DNA from 3 places in the Rhizobium sp. OAE497 genome. Region 1 is predicted to be linked to each of the others. Evidence: predicted binding sites of a transcription regulator. Region 1 holds the regulator's gene; each other region holds the start of a gene.
The links. The regulator PhoB, encoded in region 1, activates phosphate uptake and scavenging genes when phosphate is short. The targets are predictions, from matches to a motif close to TGTCATNNANCTGTCAT.

Region 1 (5,801 bases):
GCCATCGGCGAAACCATGATCGTCGTGCTTGCGGCCGGTGTTGCCGCCCGCATGCAGATCAATCCGTTCGAGCCGATGACCACCGTGACGGTCAAGATCGTCAACCAGCTGACGGGTGACCTTGAATTCACCTCGCCGCAGACGCTCGTCGCCTTCGCGCTCGGCATCACGCTCTTCCTGATCACGCTTTGCCTCAATATCTACGCGCTCTACATCGTGCGCAAATACCGGGAGCAGTACGAATGACGAATATCGCTTCTCCGGTTTCCGGCACCCTCGTCTCCAAGGCGCCTGCGCGCCGCGACATCGGCATCAAGCGCCGCTATGCCGCCGAACGCCGCTTCCAGGCTTACGGCATGGCCGCTATCGCTTTCGGCCTGATCTTCCTGGTCATCCTGTTGTCGACGGTCATCCGTCAGGGCTACACCGCCTTCCAGCAGACGGCGATCTCGCTGCCGATCGAGTTCACTGAGAAGACGATCGATCCGGGCAACAAGCGCGCGACCGATCCGTCCGTCCTGATCGCCGCCAATTACGGCGCCCTGCTGCGTGACGCCATCGTCAAGCAGCTCAACATCAACGCATCGAGCCGTCCCGACGTGCGCGATGCCTCGGCGATGCTCTCCAAGGGCGCTCCGATCCAGCTGCGCGACATGGTCGTCGCCGACCCGTCGATCATCGGCAAGACGATCAACGTCACGGTTCTGGCCGACGCCAATGTCGACAGCGCCAACAAGGGCCAGATCGATCTGAGCGTCGATGAGAAGAACCGCAAGGTCAACGACAAGCAGGTTGGCTGGATGAACGAACTGAAGTCGAGCGGCGCTCTCTTCAAGCAGTTCAACACGGGCCTCTTCGTCAACGGCAATTCCAGCCGTCCTGAAGCCGCCGGCCTCGGCGTTGCCCTCATCGGCTCGCTCTATCTGATGGCGATCGTTCTTGTGCTGTCGCTGCCGATCGGTGTCGCCGCCTCGATCTATCTCGAGGAATTCGCACCGAAGAACCGGCTGACGGATCTCATCGAGGTCAACATCAACAACCTGGCTGCGGTTCCCTCGATCGTCTACGGTCTGCTCGGTCTCTCAGTGTTCATCAACTTCATGGGCATGCCGCGCTCGGCCTCGCTGGTCGGCGGTCTGGTGCTCACGCTGATGACGCTGCCGACGATCATCATCGCGACGCGTGCGGCTCTTCGCGCCGTCCCGCCGTCGATCCGCGCGGCCGCTCTCGGTCTCGGCGCCTCGAAGATGCAGATGGTGTTCCACCATGTGCTGCCGCTCGCCATGCCGGGCATCCTGACCGGCACCATCATCGGCCTGGCGCACGCGCTCGGCGAAACCGCGCCGCTCTTGCTGATCGGCATGGTCGCCTTCGTCGCCAATGCACCGGCCACGCCTCTCGACCCGTCCACCGCGCTCCCCGTCCAGGTCTACATGTGGGCCAACGAAGCCGAACGCGCCTTCGTGGAACGTACGTCGGGTGCCATCATCGTCCTCCTCTTGTTCCTGATCGTCATGAACCTCGGAGCCATCCTCTTGCGCCGTCGCTTTGAGCGCCGCTGGTAAACGGAGTAAAACCCAATGAACATGTTGACAGAAGCAGCAGTTGAAAAGGCTCTGGACCAGAAGATGAACAGCATTCCCTACAAGATGATCGGCCAGGACGTTTCCGTCTATTACGGCGAAAAGCGCGCCCTCTTCGACGTCAAGCTGAACATCCGCGAAAACACCGTCACGGCGCTCATCGGCCCGTCCGGCTGCGGCAAGTCCACCTTCCTACGCAGCCTGAACCGCATGAACGACACGATCGACAATTGCCGCGTCACCGGCAAGATCACGCTCGATGGCGACGATATCTACGATCCGGATATCGACGTCGTCGAACTGCGCGCCCGCGTCGGAATGGTGTTCCAGAAGCCGAACCCGTTCCCGAAGTCGATCTATGAGAACGTTGCCTACGGCCCGCGCATCCATGGTCTTGCCAAGACCAAGGCCGACATGGACCAGATCGTAGAGACCAGCCTGCAACGCGCCGGCCTGTGGAACGAGGTCAAGGACCGCGTTCATGAATCCGGCACAGGCCTCTCCGGCGGTCAGCAGCAGCGCCTTTGCATCGCCCGCGCCGTTGCCGTCTCGCCCGAAGTCATCCTGATGGACGAGCCGTGCTCGGCACTCGACCCGATCGCCACCGCAAAGGTCGAGGAACTGATCCACGAGCTGCGCGAAGCCTACACGATCGTCATCGTCACGCACTCCATGCAGCAGGCCGCTCGCGTTTCGCAGCGCACGGCCATGTTCCATCTCGGCAATCTCGTCGAGGAGAACGACACCGACAAGATGTTCACCAATCCGGACGATCCGCGCACCCAGGATTACATCATGGGCCGCTTCGGCTGATCTTTGGCGTCACGACCCCCGATAGACACTCAAGGACTTTCCCCATGGCATCGACACATATTTTTTCTGCGTATGACGAAGACCTGAAGTTCCTCTCGCGCCGCATTTCCGAAATGGGCGGCCTGGCCGAGCAGATGGTTTCCGACGCTGTCCGCGCCCTCGTCAACGGCGACGCGGCACTGGCGCAGAAGGTCATCTCCGACGACGTGATCCTCGATCACGCCGAGCGCGAGATCAACGACAAGGCGATCGTCACCATCGCCCGCCGCCAGCCGATGGCGTCGGACCTGCGCGAGATCATGGGTTCGATCCGCATCGCCGCCGACCTCGAGCGCGTCGGCGACCTCGGCAAGAACACCGCAAAGCGCGTCATCGCCGTGCAGAGCACCGGCGTTCCGCGCAAGCTCGCCCGTGGCCTGGAGCATCTCTCCGAGCTCGCTCTCGTCCAGCTGAAGGAAGTGCTCGACGTCTACACGACGCGTGCTGCCGACAAGGCGAAGTCGATCCGCGAGCGCGACGAGGAAATCGACGCGATGTACACGTCGCTGTTCCGCGAGCTCCTCACCTACATGATGGAAGATCCGCGCAACATCACCAGCTGCACGCATCTGCTCTTCTGCGCCAAGAACATCGAGCGCATCGGCGACCACGCCACCAACATTGCTGAAACCATCTACTACATGGCGACCGGCGCTCAGCCGGAAGGCGAGCGTCCGAAGGACGACACCGCCAACACCGTCGGCGCGGTAACGGAATAATCATCCGGACCGGGCCTCAGGAGACAGAATAGAATGATCCCGAGAGTTGCAGTCGTTGAAGACGAAGAAGCACTGAGCGTGCTTCTTCGCTACAATCTCGAAGCCGAAGGTTTCGAAGTCGATACCATCCTGCGCGGCGACGAGGCGGAAATCCGCCTCCAGGAGCGCACGCCGGACCTTCTTATCCTCGATTGGATGCTGCCTGGCGTATCAGGCATCGAGCTCTGCCGCCGGCTGCGCATGCGCCCGGAAACCGAGCGTCTGCCGATCATCATGCTGACGGCGCGCGGCGAAGAGAGCGAGCGCGTCCGTGGCCTGTCGACCGGCGCCGACGACTATGTCGTCAAGCCGTTCTCGACGCCCGAGCTCGTTGCCCGCGTCAAGGCGATGCTGCGGCGCGCCAAGCCGGAAGTTCTCTCGACCGTGCTGAAGTGCGGCGATATCGAACTCGACCGCGAAACGCACCGCGTTCACCGCAAGACCCGCGAAGTCCGTCTCGGACCGACCGAGTTCCGCCTCCTGGAGTTTCTGATGTCGTCGCCGGGCCGCGTCTTCTCGCGCTCGCAACTGCTCGACGGCGTCTGGGGTCACGACATCTATGTCGACGAGCGTACCGTCGACGTCCATGTCGGCCGCCTGCGCAAGGCGCTCAACTTCTCGAACATGCAGGATGTCATCCGCACCGTCCGCGGTGCCGGTTATTCCATGGAAGCCTGAGTGATCAAGGAGGCTACGGCCTCCTGATATGCAGATACAAAAAAACGGGCCGAAAGGCCCGTTTTTCGTTTGTCTTTACCCGGCTCAGTTTGCCCGGGCGTGCGGCCCTGCGGCGATCATTGACCGGCTGGTAAGCCAGGCGCTGGTGATAGGTGCAGTAGGGCGAAGAATCCGGGCTTTCGCAGCCGCAGAAATGGAAATCGTCCTTCAGCGGATCGCCGACCGGCCACTTGCAGGTACGCTCGGTCAGTTCCGTCAGGCCGAGACGGCGCGAGATCGGCACGACAACGTTGGAAGCGGGACGATATTCCATCTCCTCCATGACGTCGATTTCGATCTCTTCCTTCAGCATCGTTGCGCCCTGCGGGCGGGCAACGGTGCGGGTCGTCATGCGCGATGCGTAGTTCGGAGCGCGCGGTGCCGAAGTCGTGCGCTTCGGAGCCCGTGCCGCCGTCGCATTGCCGCCGGCCTTGGCACGGCCCGGCAGTGCCAGACGGTGAACCTTGCCGATAACGGCATTCCGGCTCACGCCTCCAAGTTGCGCCGCGATCTGGCTAGCGCTCAACCCTTCGGACCACAGTTTCTTGAGTTTCTCGACCCGCTCGTCTGTCCAGTTCATGCCCTGTGTCTCCGCCGTTTAAGCGTTGTGAAGGCAGAATCCTTCACCGTTTGCCCCGGATGAATCCGACACAAGAAACGCTTGACTAATTTTGGTGACTAGTTCCGCCGCATGCAGTCTAGTAATTGAGTTTTAACCTAGTGTGAGGCTGACTCCGTGACAAGAGTCGCGGGAATCCGGATGAATCGAATTTCAAGTTTTCCCCAACTTGCTTCCCCACAGAGTCATTTCTGCAACATTAGCTGTTGATGAAACGCGACATCGCTTGAGCGTCACCCAGAAGCCACGAAAGCCGTAGTTTTGTTGACATTGCAGTGCGAAAAGTAAATAGTGCACAGCGCCGCCGAGAGGCGGCATTTTTAATTTTTCGGACCTGGTTTTTTAGCCGGAGTCCGGTTGCCCATAACGCTGACAGGAGACCGCGCCATGGCTGAAGCCGCGCCGCTATATGATACCTATTCTCGTGCCCCTCTGCGGTTCGAGCGAGGTGAGGGCGTCTGGCTGATTACCGAGTCCGGCGAGCGATATCTGGATTTTGGCGCCGGCGTTGCCGTGACCGCTGTCGGCCACAGCCATCCTCATGTTGTCGATGCCCTGAAGGCGCAGGCCGAGAAGGTCTGGCACCTCTCCAACATCTACGAGATCCCAGGCCAGGAAAAGCTCGCAACGAGGCTGACGGAAGCGACTTTCGCCGACAAGGTGTTCTTCACCAATTCGGGTGCGGAAGCCCTGGAATGCGCGATCAAGACCGCGCGCCGCTACCAGTATTCGAAGGGCCATCCGGAGCGCTTCCATATCATCACCTTCGAAGGCGCCTTCCATGGCCGTACGCTGGCGACGATCGCCGCCGGCGGCCAGGAAAAGTATCTCGAAGGCTTCGGTCCTAAGACCCCTGGTTTTGATCAGGTGCCTTTCGGCGATGTTGAAGCCGTCCGCGCGGCGATCACCGATGCGACGGCTGGCATTCTCATCGAGCCGGTACAGGGCGAGGGCGGTATCCGCCCGGCGACCGTCGAGTTCATGAAGGCGCTGCGCCAGCTCTGCGATGAGCATGGCCTGCTGCTGATCCTCGACGAAGTGCAGACCGGCGTTGGCCGTACCGGCAAGTTCTTCGCCTATGAATGGTCCGGTGTGAGCCCCGACATCATGGCTGTTGCCAAGGGCATCGGCGGCGGTTTCCCGCTCGGCGCCTGCCTTGCGACGGCTGAGGCGGCCTCCGGCATGAAGGCCGGCACGCACGGCTCGACCTATGGCGGCAATCCGCTCGCCATGGCCGTCGGCAGTGCCGTTCTCGATATCGTGCTCGCCGAT
Region 2 (5,801 bases), 1.6 Mb from region 1:
CTTCCTCGCCGTTGCCGAGCGGGATGAAGGTATCGCCGCGCATCGCCTGTTCTTCAGTGCTTGGCGCCGGCTCGTAGGCGCGCTCGTCCGGTTGATAGCCGGGATCGTCGTTGCAGCCGTTGTCGTCAAGGGCGGCCATCAGCTGGCGGCGTTCGTTGATATCGCTGCCGCCGGATTCGCGCAGCTGGTTGCGGCGGTCCTGGAGGTAGTGGATGTTGTCGATCATCCGTGCTTCGGATTCCTGCAGGTCGCTGCAGTAGCCGGCATTCTCGCCGCCGATGACGACCATGCTGTCGACGCTGCAGCCGTTGCTGCGCAGGTCGTTGCGCAGCTTGCGGAGCTCGAGGTTCTGCTCGGCTATCGCGCTCGCATATTGGCGGATTTCCGGGCCGTTGCCGATCACCTGCGGCAGGTCGGCAAGGCGGCCGCGCAGATCTTCGCAGATCGCGTTCGTCTGCGCTGCCGCTGGCGCGGCAGCCGCAAGGAAAAGGGCAAGGGTCAGGCTTCGGCGTTTCACGGTATCATCCCGCAGCATAGTCAAACCGGAAGCGGCAGGGCATTTGCCGCATCCATCCTGTCTAGCTGCCTTCCGTTAACAAGCTAACGAAGGAATTCTAACGCATTTTTCCGATCGACTGCAAATTCACGCCGGCTGCTGTGCTTCGACGACGGCGAGAGCCGCCATGTTGACGACGCCGCGCGAGGTGACCGAAGGCGCCAGGATATGAGCCGGGAGCGCCGTGCCGAGCAGGATCGGGCCGACATGCAGGCCGTCGGTCATCGACTTGACGACGCCGAGCGTGATGTTGGCCGCATCGAGGTTCGGGAAGACCAGGAGATTGGCTTCGCCGTGCAGCGTCGTGGATGGCATGACGCGCTTGCGGATCTCGTCGGCAATCGCGCTTTCGCCATGCATTTCGCCATCGACTTCGAGATCGGGCGCTGCCTCGCGGATCAGCTGCAGGGCGCCGCGCATCTTCGTGGCGCTCTCGCTTTCGCGCGAGCCGAAGTTGGAATGCGAGACGAGGGCGGCGCGCGGCGTGATGCCGAAGCGCTTGATTTCCTCGGCGGCGAGAACCGCCGATTCCGCCACTTCTTCGGCGCTCGGATTGAACGTCACGTAGGTGTCGGTGAAGAAGGTCGCGCCGCGCTGCGAGATCAGCAGGCTGAGTGCCGAGAAATCACGGACATCCTTGCGCTTGCCGATGATCTGGCGAACGTCGCGCAGATGCTTCTCGTAACGTCCCTCAAGGCCGCAAATCAGCGCGTCGGCTTCGCCGCGGCGAAGCGCCAGCGCACCGATGACCGTGGTGTTGGTACGCACGATGGTGCGCGCCGCTTCCGGGATGACGCCGCGGCGGCCGACCAGCGACAGGTAGAGATCGACATATTCGCGGAAGCGCGGATCGTCTTCCGGATTGATGACGGCGAAATCGGCGAGCGGACGGATACGCAACCCGTAGCGCTGCAGACGGGTCTCGATGACCTGCGGACGGCCGATCAGGATCGGTTCGGCAATGCCTTCTTCGATCAGCACCTGGGCGGCGCGCAGCACGCGCTCGTCTTCACCTTCGGAGAAGATGACCCGCTTCTTCTCGGCAGCCTTGGCGGCCGTGAAGATCGGCTTCATGACGAAGCCGGAGCGGAAGACGAAGCGGTTCAGCTGGTCGAGATAGGCGTCGAAATCGGTGATCGGACGGCGCGCTACGCCGCTTTCGGCCGCAGCCTTGGCGACGGCCGGCGCAATGCGCAGGATGAGGCGCGGGTCGAAGGGCGACGGGATCAGGTAGTTCGGCCCGAAGACCGGCGTTTCACCGGAATAGGCGCGGGCGGCGACATCCGACGGCTCTTCGCGGGCGAGACCGGCGATGGCGCGCACCGCTGCCATCTTCATCGCTTCGTTGATCTCCTCGGCGCCGCAATCCAGCGCGCCGCGGAAGATGAAGGGGAAGCAGAGAACGTTGTTGACCTGGTTCGGGAAGTCCGAACGTCCGGTGCAGATCATCGCATCCGGGCGGGCGGCGCGGGCGAGTTCCGGCATGATCTCCGGCGTCGGGTTGGCGAGCGCCATGATCAGCGGCTTTTCTGCCATCTGCTCCAGCAGTTCCGGCTTCAGGACGCCGGCGGCGGAGAGACCCAGGAAGACATCGGCGCCGCCGATGTTTTCGGCGAGCGTGCGGGTGTCGCTCTTCTGCGCATAGACGGCCTTCCACTGGTCCATCAAGACGTTGCGATCCTCGTAGACGAGGCCTTCGATGTCGTGGACCCAGATGTTTTCGCGCTTGGCGCCGAGCTCGACCAGGAGGTTGAGACAGGCGAGAGCGGCCGCACCTGCGCCTGACGTGACGATCTTGACGTTGCTGATCGACTTGCCCGCGAGTTCCAGGCCGTTCAGGATTGCGGCGGCGACGATGATCGCGGTGCCGTGCTGGTCGTCATGGAAAACCGGGATGCGCATCTTCTCGCGCAGCTGCTGTTCGATCTCGAAACATTCGGGCGCCTTGATGTCTTCGAGGTTGATACCCCCGAAGGTCGGCTCCAGCGAAGCGACGGTCGAGACCATCTGCTCGACGGTCGAGGCATCGACCTCGATATCGAAGACGTCGATATTGGCGAATTTCTTGAAGAGGACGGCCTTGCCTTCCATGACCGGCTTGGACGCCAGCGGGCCGATATTGCCGAGGCCGAGAACGGCGGTGCCGTTGGAGATGACGGCGACCAGATTGGCGCGCGACGTATAGTCGGCAGCGGTTTCCGGATCGTCGCGGATTGCCAGGCAGGGGGCGGCGACGCCCGGCGAATAGGCGAGCGCCAGGTCGCGCTGGTTGCCGAGCGGCTTGGTTGCCTGGATTTCGAGCTTGCCGGGGCGGGGATAGCGGTGGAAGAACAGCGCCTGTTCATCGAGAGTTCCGCCTGTCAGGTTCTTCTCCGTCTTGGATTTGTCCTGATTATCCATTGCCTTCTCCAATGCCGCAGTCATGTCGTTTGAAGACTTCTCCATACAACAATCGGCGTGGCTGGACAGTGAGAATTTGAGCTCAAAAGCGGAAAACTCTTATGCCCGCGCCATGCGTCAAACAACCGCGCTGTCATCTTCCTGAAACACGAGTCTGGTTTTGGAAGGCCAGATGAACGATGGGGCATGGGCAGGAAGCCTGTGAAGGATATTATGGATACGCGCCACTTCCGTACGCTCTTCATTTCCGATGTGCATCTTGGTTCGAAGGCTGCCAAGGCCGATTTTCTGATTGATTTTCTGCGTTACCACGAGGCCGATACGATCGTGCTCGTCGGCGATATCGTTGATGGCTGGCGGCTGAAGCGCAGCTGGTACTGGCCGCAGGTATGCAACGACGTTGTCCAGAAGCTGCTGCGCCAGGCGCGCAAGGGCACGCGTGTGGTCTATATCCCCGGCAATCACGACGAATTCCTGCGCGACTTCCCCGGCATGCATTTCGGCGGCATCGAAGTTGCCGAGCGGATCATGCATGAGGGCGCCGACGGCAAGAAATATCTGGTGCTGCACGGCGACGAATTCGACGTCGTCGTGCGTAATGCCCGCCTGCTCGCGTATCTCGGCGATTGGGCCTACGACATGGCGATCCGCATCAACATCGTGCTCGCCGCCATCCGCCGCCGCATGGGCATGCCCTACTGGTCGTTCTCGGCCTGGGCCAAGCTGCAGGTCAAGCACGCCGTCAACTTCATCGGCGAGTTCCAGCGCGTCGTTGCCGACGAGGCCCGCAAGTGCGGCGCCGATGGCGTCATCTGCGGCCATATCCACCATGCCGTCATCGAAGAGATGGACGGCGTGCGCTACATCAATACCGGCGACTGGGTCGAGAGTTGCACGGCGATTGCCGAGCATGAAGACGGTACTTTCGAGCTGATCACCTGGAATGCCATTGCCAGCACCGAGCCCGTCACGCTGAAGCTGACGCATCAGCCCGAGCGCGCTCCGCAGGCTGCCTGATTTTCAACCCGCCATATTACAAGACCTTTAGCCGTTGCCTCCGGGCAACGGCCCTATTTATTTTTTAAAACGTTTCAAATGGGCTATTTCTCGCCATAGTCGCCCCTAAGTTGATGTGTTAGGCAACGCACAGTTTCCTGCAGGTCCACCATGATTCCCGCCCAGAATGCCTCTGCCGATGAGGGGGCTCCGCCGCGTTTCCGGCTGCTCAGCGCCCTGTCTTATTGCGCCCCGCTGATCGTCAACGGTGTGGCTCTTCCGTTCTTCCCCGTCTGGCTTGCGGTTCACAAATTCACCGATCACGAGATCGGCGTCATCCTTGCCGTGCCGATGGTGGTGCGCGTGCTCGTGGCGCCCATCGTTGCCATGTACGCCGACCGGATGGAGGAGCGCGCCGACGTTCTCCTGTGGTCGGGCGGGCTGTCGCTGCTGACGGCGATTGCGCTCTACTGGACGACGACATTCTGGCCGGTCCTGATCGTCTACAGCATCCAGGGCGCCACCTTCGCGCCCTATGTGCCGATCGTCGAATCGATCGTCATCTCGGGCGTCAGGCGCTGGGGGCTGGATTACGGCTCGATGCGCGTCTGGGGCTCGATCGCCTTCATCGTCTCGACGATGATCGGCGGCGAGATGATCGGTGTCTGGGGCGGCAACATGGTGCTGCCCGTGATGATCTTCGGCTTTGGGACGACGATGGCAATGGCGATCTATTGTCCGCGCATCGGCCCGACGCGGCGGCGCAACGTGCCCGTCGATCTGCAGCAGGCGACGGGGAGTTCGCTCCGCCAGCCGCATCTTCTGGTGCTGCTCTGGGGCGTGGCGATCCAGCAGTCCAGCCACGCGCTGCTCTATGCCTTCGCCTCGATCTATTGGCACCAGCTCGGCTTTTCGGGAACGCAGGTCGGCATTCTCTGGAGTGCCGGCGTTGCCTCCGAGGTGATGGTGTTCTTCATCTCCAAGCACCTGAACCGCCGCTTCAATGCCTGGACTCTGATCCGCATCGGCTGCGCCATGTGCATCTGCCGCTGGGTGCTGTTTCCGATGCATTGGAGTTTCGCAGGCTTTTTCTTCCTGCAGTGCTTCCATTCCTGCACCTATGCCTTCGTCCATACTGGCGTGCAGCGGCGTATCGTTGCCTCGGTGCAGGCAACGCAGGAATCCTCGGCGCAGGGCGCCTATTTCTTCTATAACGGCATGTTCATGGGGCTGATGACGCTGGCGTCAGGCTATCTCTATGCCTGGCTCGGTCTTGCCAGCTACTACGTGATGGCGCTGGTGGCCGCGATCGGGATGACGCTGGTCTTCGTTGCCTATTGCCTTCAGCCCCAGAGCTCTCTTTCCGGCGGGAAGACAAGGGAAGCTTCGTAACGCAGGCCGGGTTCCCGGTCTCTGGCGAGCAGGAGCGGGCCGTCGAGATCGACGAACTCGGCATCCTGCGCCAGCAGAACGGCGGGTGCCATCGCCAGCGAGGTGCCGACCATGCAGCCGAGCATGATCTGGAAGCCGAGACGCTGCGCCTCGCGCTTCATCGCCAGCGCCTCCGTCGGGCCACCGGTCTTGTCGAGCTTGATGTTGATCGCGTCGTAGCGGTCGCGGAGGCTGGCAAGGTCGCCGGTGTGATGGACACTTTCGTCGGCGCAGACGATGACCGGGCGATTGATGACGGCCAGCATCTCGTCCTTGCCTGCCGGCAGCGGCTGCTCGACGAGGGCGATGTTCATTTCGGCTGAGATTTTCAGGTGATGTTCGAGTGCCGCTTCCGGCCAGCCTTCATTGGCGTCGAGAATGATCGCCGCATTTGGGGCCGCTGCACGCACGGCACGAA
Region 3 (5,801 bases), 1.2 Mb from region 1:
ACGAAGCGCGGATCCTGCGTCAGCACCGGCTCGGGGAATTCGACATTGGCGTAGGTGTCATCGACCGTCAGGTGGATGTTGGAATCGTGGCCTTCATCCTCGGCATCGTCACCGTAAACCGGAGGCAGAGACGGGGAAATGGCCTTGCCGGCGCCCGGCTCATTGCTCTCGATGATCTGGCGGATCGACGCCAGGATCTCTTCCATGGACGGTTCACGCGCTACGCTTGGCTGAGCCATATCTATCCCCGTTAAGCTTAAAGCAACGATCGGATTGCATGGAGTGGGCATCCGAATCACCCAGACAGTAGAATACCCCAGACGCGAAAAAAATCATCGCGAATCAAATGAATGCGTCCATGCACAGTTTTGTTGGATGAACTGGCGGGCAGCAAATGCGGCTTGAAAACAGAAACGGGCGCCCGTGGCGCCCGCATCGAAAAAGCCCTTTAGGAAAGGCTCAGAATACGAATTCGCGAAGCTTGGCAAAGCCCGGAAGCGGCTTGACTGAAGCGTTGAAGAAGACGTTTTCGGAAACGGCACCGCGCTCCGAAACGAAGACCTTGGCGCGGGCCGCATTGCCGTAACCTTCGACGGTGACGAGACGGCCGCCTTCGGCGAGCTGGCCGAGAAGCGAAGCCGGAACTTCCTCGACGGAACCGTTGACGAAGATCAGATCGTAGGGGGCGCCGGCCGTGTGGCCCTTGGCGAGATCGCCTGCAACGACCGAGACATTCGCATAGCCGGAGAGATTGGCCTTGGCCTGCTCGGCAAGCGTTGCGTCGGATTCGAGCGCGACGACGGAGCCTGCGGTCAGCGACAGCAGCGCCGAGGTGTAACCCGTGCCGCAGCCGACTTCGAGAACCGTGTCTTCCTTGGTGATCGCAGCAAGCTGCAGCAGCTTGGCGAGCGGCGAAGCTTCCATCAGGAAGCGGCCGGGACAGATTTCGACATCGTTATCGATATAGGCCAGAACCTTGGCCTTCTCGGGAACGAACGCTTCGCGCGGAACCGTGAGGAACGCGCTCAACACGGAATGGGACGTCACGTCCGTCGTACGGATCTGGTTGTCGACCATCTTTACGCGTGCTGCTTCGAAATCCATCGTATCCTCTCGCCCGGCTACCGCGGCCATGTGTTCCGTCTCTTAATCCCGGGTTCGGATGCTTTCAAGGCTCCGTTCGCGCCTGCGGCAAGAATCCTTGCGGCATATCGACCGCCTTTGCGGTGCAGGAGCGCTTTCTGAACTCCGAAGTGGAACAAAGCTTTCCCCTGTGGTATTATTGCAACCGGAGGAAATGAGGAGGAGCAGGCCATGTCTGCCTTTTTCGTACATTTGACGTTCTTCGACCTTTTCATCGCTGTGGCGCTCGTCGGCGTACTTTGCTGCGGGCTCGTCAACAGCCGGACGAGTTGAAGATAAACACAGCGCAGCAGGCAGGAATCAGACGGCCCGCTCTTTAGGTTTGAATGCGAAGCACGGGTTTTACGATTTTCATTCTGCTGCTGATCGCCGCCGCGAGCGTCATCCTCGCGGGCGTGCTGTCCTTGCGGCTATCCGTGGCGGGAACGCTCGGAGATTGCTTCGAAGGCGCTTGCGGCTACACGACCGTGTTCGTGGCCTGGCCGGGCTTTACGCTGATCTTTTTCGCCGTCGGCAGCTATCTCTACCTGAAATCCGGCCCGAAGCGCTGATGCAGCCTTCAGGAATCCGTCAGCTTTGTACAGCATAAGCTAAAAAACAAAGGCAGAGACGGAGCCCGCATGAACAGATCCCTGATGCTCGGCGCCTGCTTCATCGGCGGGCTCATCGTCATCATTCTCTGCATTCCGCTGATTGCGTCGAGCGCGCCCGGTGTGATCACCGGCGGCATCTCGCCCCTGCCCTCGCTCAGAAGCGTGAATTGAAAACCTGCCCTCGCCTACGGGCGGCAGAATCAGCGCATCGTCTTCAGAAGCGCCATGAGAGCGGCGGAATCGGCGCGCGCCATAAGGTCCTGGATATGGCCCTCGACCAGTTCGCCGACGGCATCCACGGATTCCTGCTCGCTCCACCCCGCCTCAACCGCGGCCTCGATCAGATCGCGGAACGCATATTGAAGCGCATCCTGACAGCGTATGTGCCGGTCCGGATCATCCCTGGTGACAAAGGGTTTTGAGATATTCCTCATATAAGGATAATGAGCGGATTCGCCGAATGATCAAGCGCATTGAATGCGACGGCCTGATGACGGCCCGATTTTTTTCGGAAAACACCTCTTGCGGTTTCCTTTGGATCATTCTAAATCCGCGCCACCACTGAACAAGTCGTTCACGGATGGCCTCGTGGCGGAGTGGTGACGCAGAGGACTGCAAATCCTTGTACCCCGGTTCAATTCCGGGCGAGGCCTCCAACTTCAAACAATCCCCGCTTGAATGATTCCGAATATAATCGCGATGATTTCATCGCGCGGGATCGTATTGCCCATTTTTGGGATAATGCTGTTTTAGGCTTATCTTATTTGTGAATAGACCAATCCTCAACTTCTGATAATATAGACAGATATAAGATCCCATGTGACGTTGTATCTTGCGTATAGCGGCAGGATAACACATGGCGAAAACACGATATATTTTCGATCATCGATCCGAAAAGGCCGTTCTCTATCAAGCCGGCAAGTTTCTCTTCCCGATCGGCGGCAGCAAGGCCGAGCATTGGGTGGATGGCGACTATGTCTTTTCTCTTGCGACGCAGAAGATCACCTACTGGATTCTCGGCAAGGATTTGTACGGCCATCTCGGCAATGGCGAATTAACGCGCGATCCGGTTTTCTACTTCGGTGAGTGAAGCTCTTGACATTTGCATTCATGAGAACAAAATAGGAACAAGCGACGGAGGTTCCTATGACGCATGCCGAGCAGGTTATCGCAAATGCCCTCGCGACCGTCGCCGCCAGCCGGGCGGAACGGGAGAAGGACGAGGAACGCCGCAGGCGGGTTTTCGGCAAGATCGAGATCGGCCTGCCACTGCCACAGATCAAGAACAGGCAGCTGACGCTCGATCTTCACTGAGACTGTGACAGCTGCGGCCGCCTGTGTGATCTCAGCCGCAAACGCGTGGAAAAGCCCGAGGCTGCAGCCCTTCCCGGCCAGCTTTTATTGCAACAGGACCCCATTTGTGACAGTTGCGTGACAACTCAAGCATCCACGGGGTCACCATGTTAAGCTGGTTTCGCAAACTTCTTCCGCGCGAAGACCGATTCTTCGATCTCTTCGCTCAGCATTCCCGCACCGTCGTCGGCGCCGCAGAAGCGCTGAACGAACTTCTGGCCGGGAATGATCCGGAGCGCCATTGCGAGCGCATCGTCGCGCTCGAAAACGAGGCGGACGATATTACCCGCGACGTTCTGCTCGCGGTCCGCCGCAGCTTCATCACGCCCTTCGACCGCGGCGACATCAAGGATCTGATCCAGTCGCTCGACGATGCGATCGACATGATGCACAAGACGGTCAAGACCATCCGGCTGTTCGAGCAGAAGAGCTTCGATCCGGGCATGCAGGAGATGGGCAAGGAAATCGTCAAGGCGGCGCATCTGATCGCCGAGGCCGTCCCGCTGCTCGACCGGATGGGCGCCAACGCGCCGCGGCTGACGGCGATCGCCGAAGAGGTGACGCGCGTCGAGGGCCGGTCCGACGAGCTCTACGACCTCGGCCTCAAGGATCTCTTCCGCCGCCACGGCGCCTCGAACCCGATGGCCTATATCATCGGCAGCGAGATCTATGCCGAGCTCGAGAAGGTCGTCGACCGTTTCGAGGACGTCGCCAATGAAATCAGCGGCATCGTGATCGAGAACGTCTGATGGATGCCACCCTCGCCTTTCCGCTGCTTGCCGGGCTGATCGCCGTCGCGCTGTTCTTCGACTTCCTGAATGGACTGCATGACGCGGCGAACTCGATCGCCACGATCGTCTCGACACGCGTTCTCAGGCCGCAATATGCGGTGATGTGGGCGGCGTTCTTCAATTTCATCGCCTTCCTGTTCTTCGGCCTGCATGTCGCCGAGACACTCGGCACCGGCATCATCAATCCTGAGATCGTCAGTCCGATGGTGATCTTTGCGGCGCTGATGGGCGCGATCATCTGGAACATCGTCACCTGGGTCTTCGGCATACCGTCAAGCTCTTCGCATGCGCTGGTCGGCGGCCTCGTCGGCGCCGGGCTTGCCAAGGTTGGTTTCAGCTCGATCGTCTGGGGCGGCCTGTTGAAGACGGCCGGCGCCATCGTGCTGTCGCCGATGATCGGCTTCCTGCTGGCACTGTTCCTGGTGCTCGCGGTCTCCTGGATCTTCGTGCGCCAGACGCCCTTTGCCGTCGACAGCACCTTCCGCATCCTGCAATTTGTCTCGGCCTCGCTCTATTCGCTCGGCCATGGCGGCAATGATGCGCAGAAGACGATGGGCATCATCGCCGTGCTGCTCTATTCGCAGGGCTATCTCGGCGGCAGCTTCCATGTGCCGCTATGGGTGGTGCTGTCCTGTCAGGCGGCGATGGCGCTGGGCACGCTCTTCGGCGGCTGGCGAATCGTCCATACGATGGGCTCGAAGATCACCAAGCTCAATCCGATGCAGGGCTTCTGCGCCGAGACCGGCGGCGCGTTGACGCTGTTCGGCGCCACATGGCTCGGCATTCCGGTCTCGACGACGCACACGATCACCGGCGCGATCATCGGTGTCGGTGCTGCCAAGCGCGTCTCGGCCGTCCGCTGGGGGCTTGCCGGCAATATCGTCGTTGCCTGGGTCGTCACCCTGCCCGCGGCAGCGCTGATCTCGGCGCTGTTCTATTGGGCCGCCAGCCTCTTCGCCTGATGTGAGGCCTCAGTTACCGGCGGGCTTGCCCCGCCGGTGCCACCAGACCGACAGCCTGCGGCGCCAGCGCCGGGCGATCGGCAGGTCGTGCGACAGCACGATGAAGCCCAGCGGCAGCATCCAGAAGCCGAGGATGGGCAAAAATCCCAGCAAACCGCAGATGATCAGCAACAGGCCGATGGCCATGCGTGCGATGCGCGAGCGCGGCAGCGGTATGCGCCATGACCCAAGAATGAGTTCTCCGGTCGCGTGATCGATGCCGAAACGCTTTTCGCGCTTTTTATCCGTGTTGTTTTTCCCGTCAGTCATCCACAGGAGATGGGGATAAGTCCAATAATTGCAAGGAGATGTCATTTTTTTGAAAAAACCGCTTGGCAAATCGAACAAGCATTTGTATTAGCCCACTCACACCGCGGCAAGCGGTGATCCCTGGTAGCTCAGCGGTAGAGCATTCGACTGTTAATCGACAGGTCGCCGGTTCGAATCCGGCCCGGGGAGCCAGTTTCGTCAGCGATAAGCTGACAGATTGAATGAGCCGGTTCGACCACGAACCGGCTCTTCTTTTTTCCACGACATCGAAACTCGGAACAATCATCCGCCTCGCCTCTTAGAGCTTTATGGCAGATGACTTTTCAGAACGTTGCGAGCAGGCGCTCCACGCCTTCATGCGGGAGTTCGGTATCACCGACCGCGACCGGGCGATGCGCCATATCGTCAAGGACTGGCTGATCAGCCACGGCTATACGAAGCCCGCAGATGAGGCTGACGGCACGCAAGAGCGCGCGGACGGCCGCGATCCTGAATTCGTGCAATACCCAAGCTATTACAAGGATGGCGGCAACCTGTGATCAGAGCGCCGAGGCGCCGATCAGGTCGCAATCGATTCTGAGGCCGATATTGCTGACGCAGGCGGCTCCGGCATCGGCGGCGACCTGCGCCGGATCATTGGCGGCGAAGCG

Region 2: ABIE40_RS10445 (UDP-2,3-diacylglucosamine diphosphatase) is a predicted target of PhoB. The motif match lies at 3,088-3,104, and genes of this name have one in related genera.
Region 3: ABIE40_RS08355 (DUF47 domain-containing protein) is a predicted target of PhoB. The motif match lies at 3,157-3,173, and genes of this name have one in related genera.

The regions. Positions count from the first base shown of each region.
Region 1 covers NZ_JBEPOA010000001.1:454,527-460,327, forward strand. Annotated here, with positions in the region: gene pstC (phosphate ABC transporter permease subunit PstC) at 1-246, shown strand, start outside; gene pstA (phosphate ABC transporter permease PstA) at 243-1,565, shown strand; gene pstB (phosphate ABC transporter ATP-binding protein PstB) at 1,581-2,396, shown strand; gene phoU (phosphate signaling complex protein PhoU) at 2,441-3,154, shown strand; gene phoB (phosphate regulon transcriptional regulator PhoB) at 3,188-3,871, shown strand; partial or broken gene ABIE40_RS02315 (GcrA family cell cycle regulator) at 3,972-4,490, opposite strand; gene ABIE40_RS02320 (aspartate aminotransferase family protein) at 4,917-5,801, shown strand, end outside.
Region 2 covers NZ_JBEPOA010000001.1:2,015,713-2,021,513, reverse strand. Annotated here, with positions in the region: gene ABIE40_RS10455 (DUF2865 domain-containing protein) at 1-517, opposite strand, end outside; gene ABIE40_RS10450 (NADP-dependent malic enzyme) at 644-2,956, opposite strand; gene ABIE40_RS10445 (UDP-2,3-diacylglucosamine diphosphatase) at 3,170-3,973, shown strand; gene ABIE40_RS10440 (MFS transporter) at 4,124-5,344, shown strand; gene dgcA (N-acetyl-D-Glu racemase DgcA) at 5,296-5,801, opposite strand, start outside.
Region 3 covers NZ_JBEPOA010000001.1:1,605,203-1,611,003, reverse strand. Annotated here, with positions in the region: gene ABIE40_RS08395 (PopZ family protein) at 1-239, opposite strand, end outside; gene ABIE40_RS08390 (protein-L-isoaspartate O-methyltransferase family protein) at 460-1,104, opposite strand; gene ABIE40_RS08385 (hypothetical protein) at 1,470-1,694, shown strand; gene ABIE40_RS08380 (hypothetical protein) at 1,764-1,907, shown strand; gene ABIE40_RS08375 (hypothetical protein) at 1,937-2,170, opposite strand; tRNA gene ABIE40_RS08370 (tRNA-Cys) at 2,319-2,392, shown strand; gene ABIE40_RS08365 (hypothetical protein) at 2,593-2,826, shown strand; gene ABIE40_RS08360 (hypothetical protein) at 2,883-3,050, shown strand; gene ABIE40_RS08355 (DUF47 domain-containing protein) at 3,197-3,838, shown strand; gene ABIE40_RS08350 (inorganic phosphate transporter) at 3,838-4,842, shown strand; gene ABIE40_RS08345 (hypothetical protein) at 4,852-5,151, opposite strand; tRNA gene ABIE40_RS08340 (tRNA-Asn) at 5,269-5,343, shown strand; gene ABIE40_RS08335 (hypothetical protein) at 5,460-5,690, shown strand; gene ABIE40_RS08330 (hypothetical protein) at 5,691-5,801, opposite strand, start outside.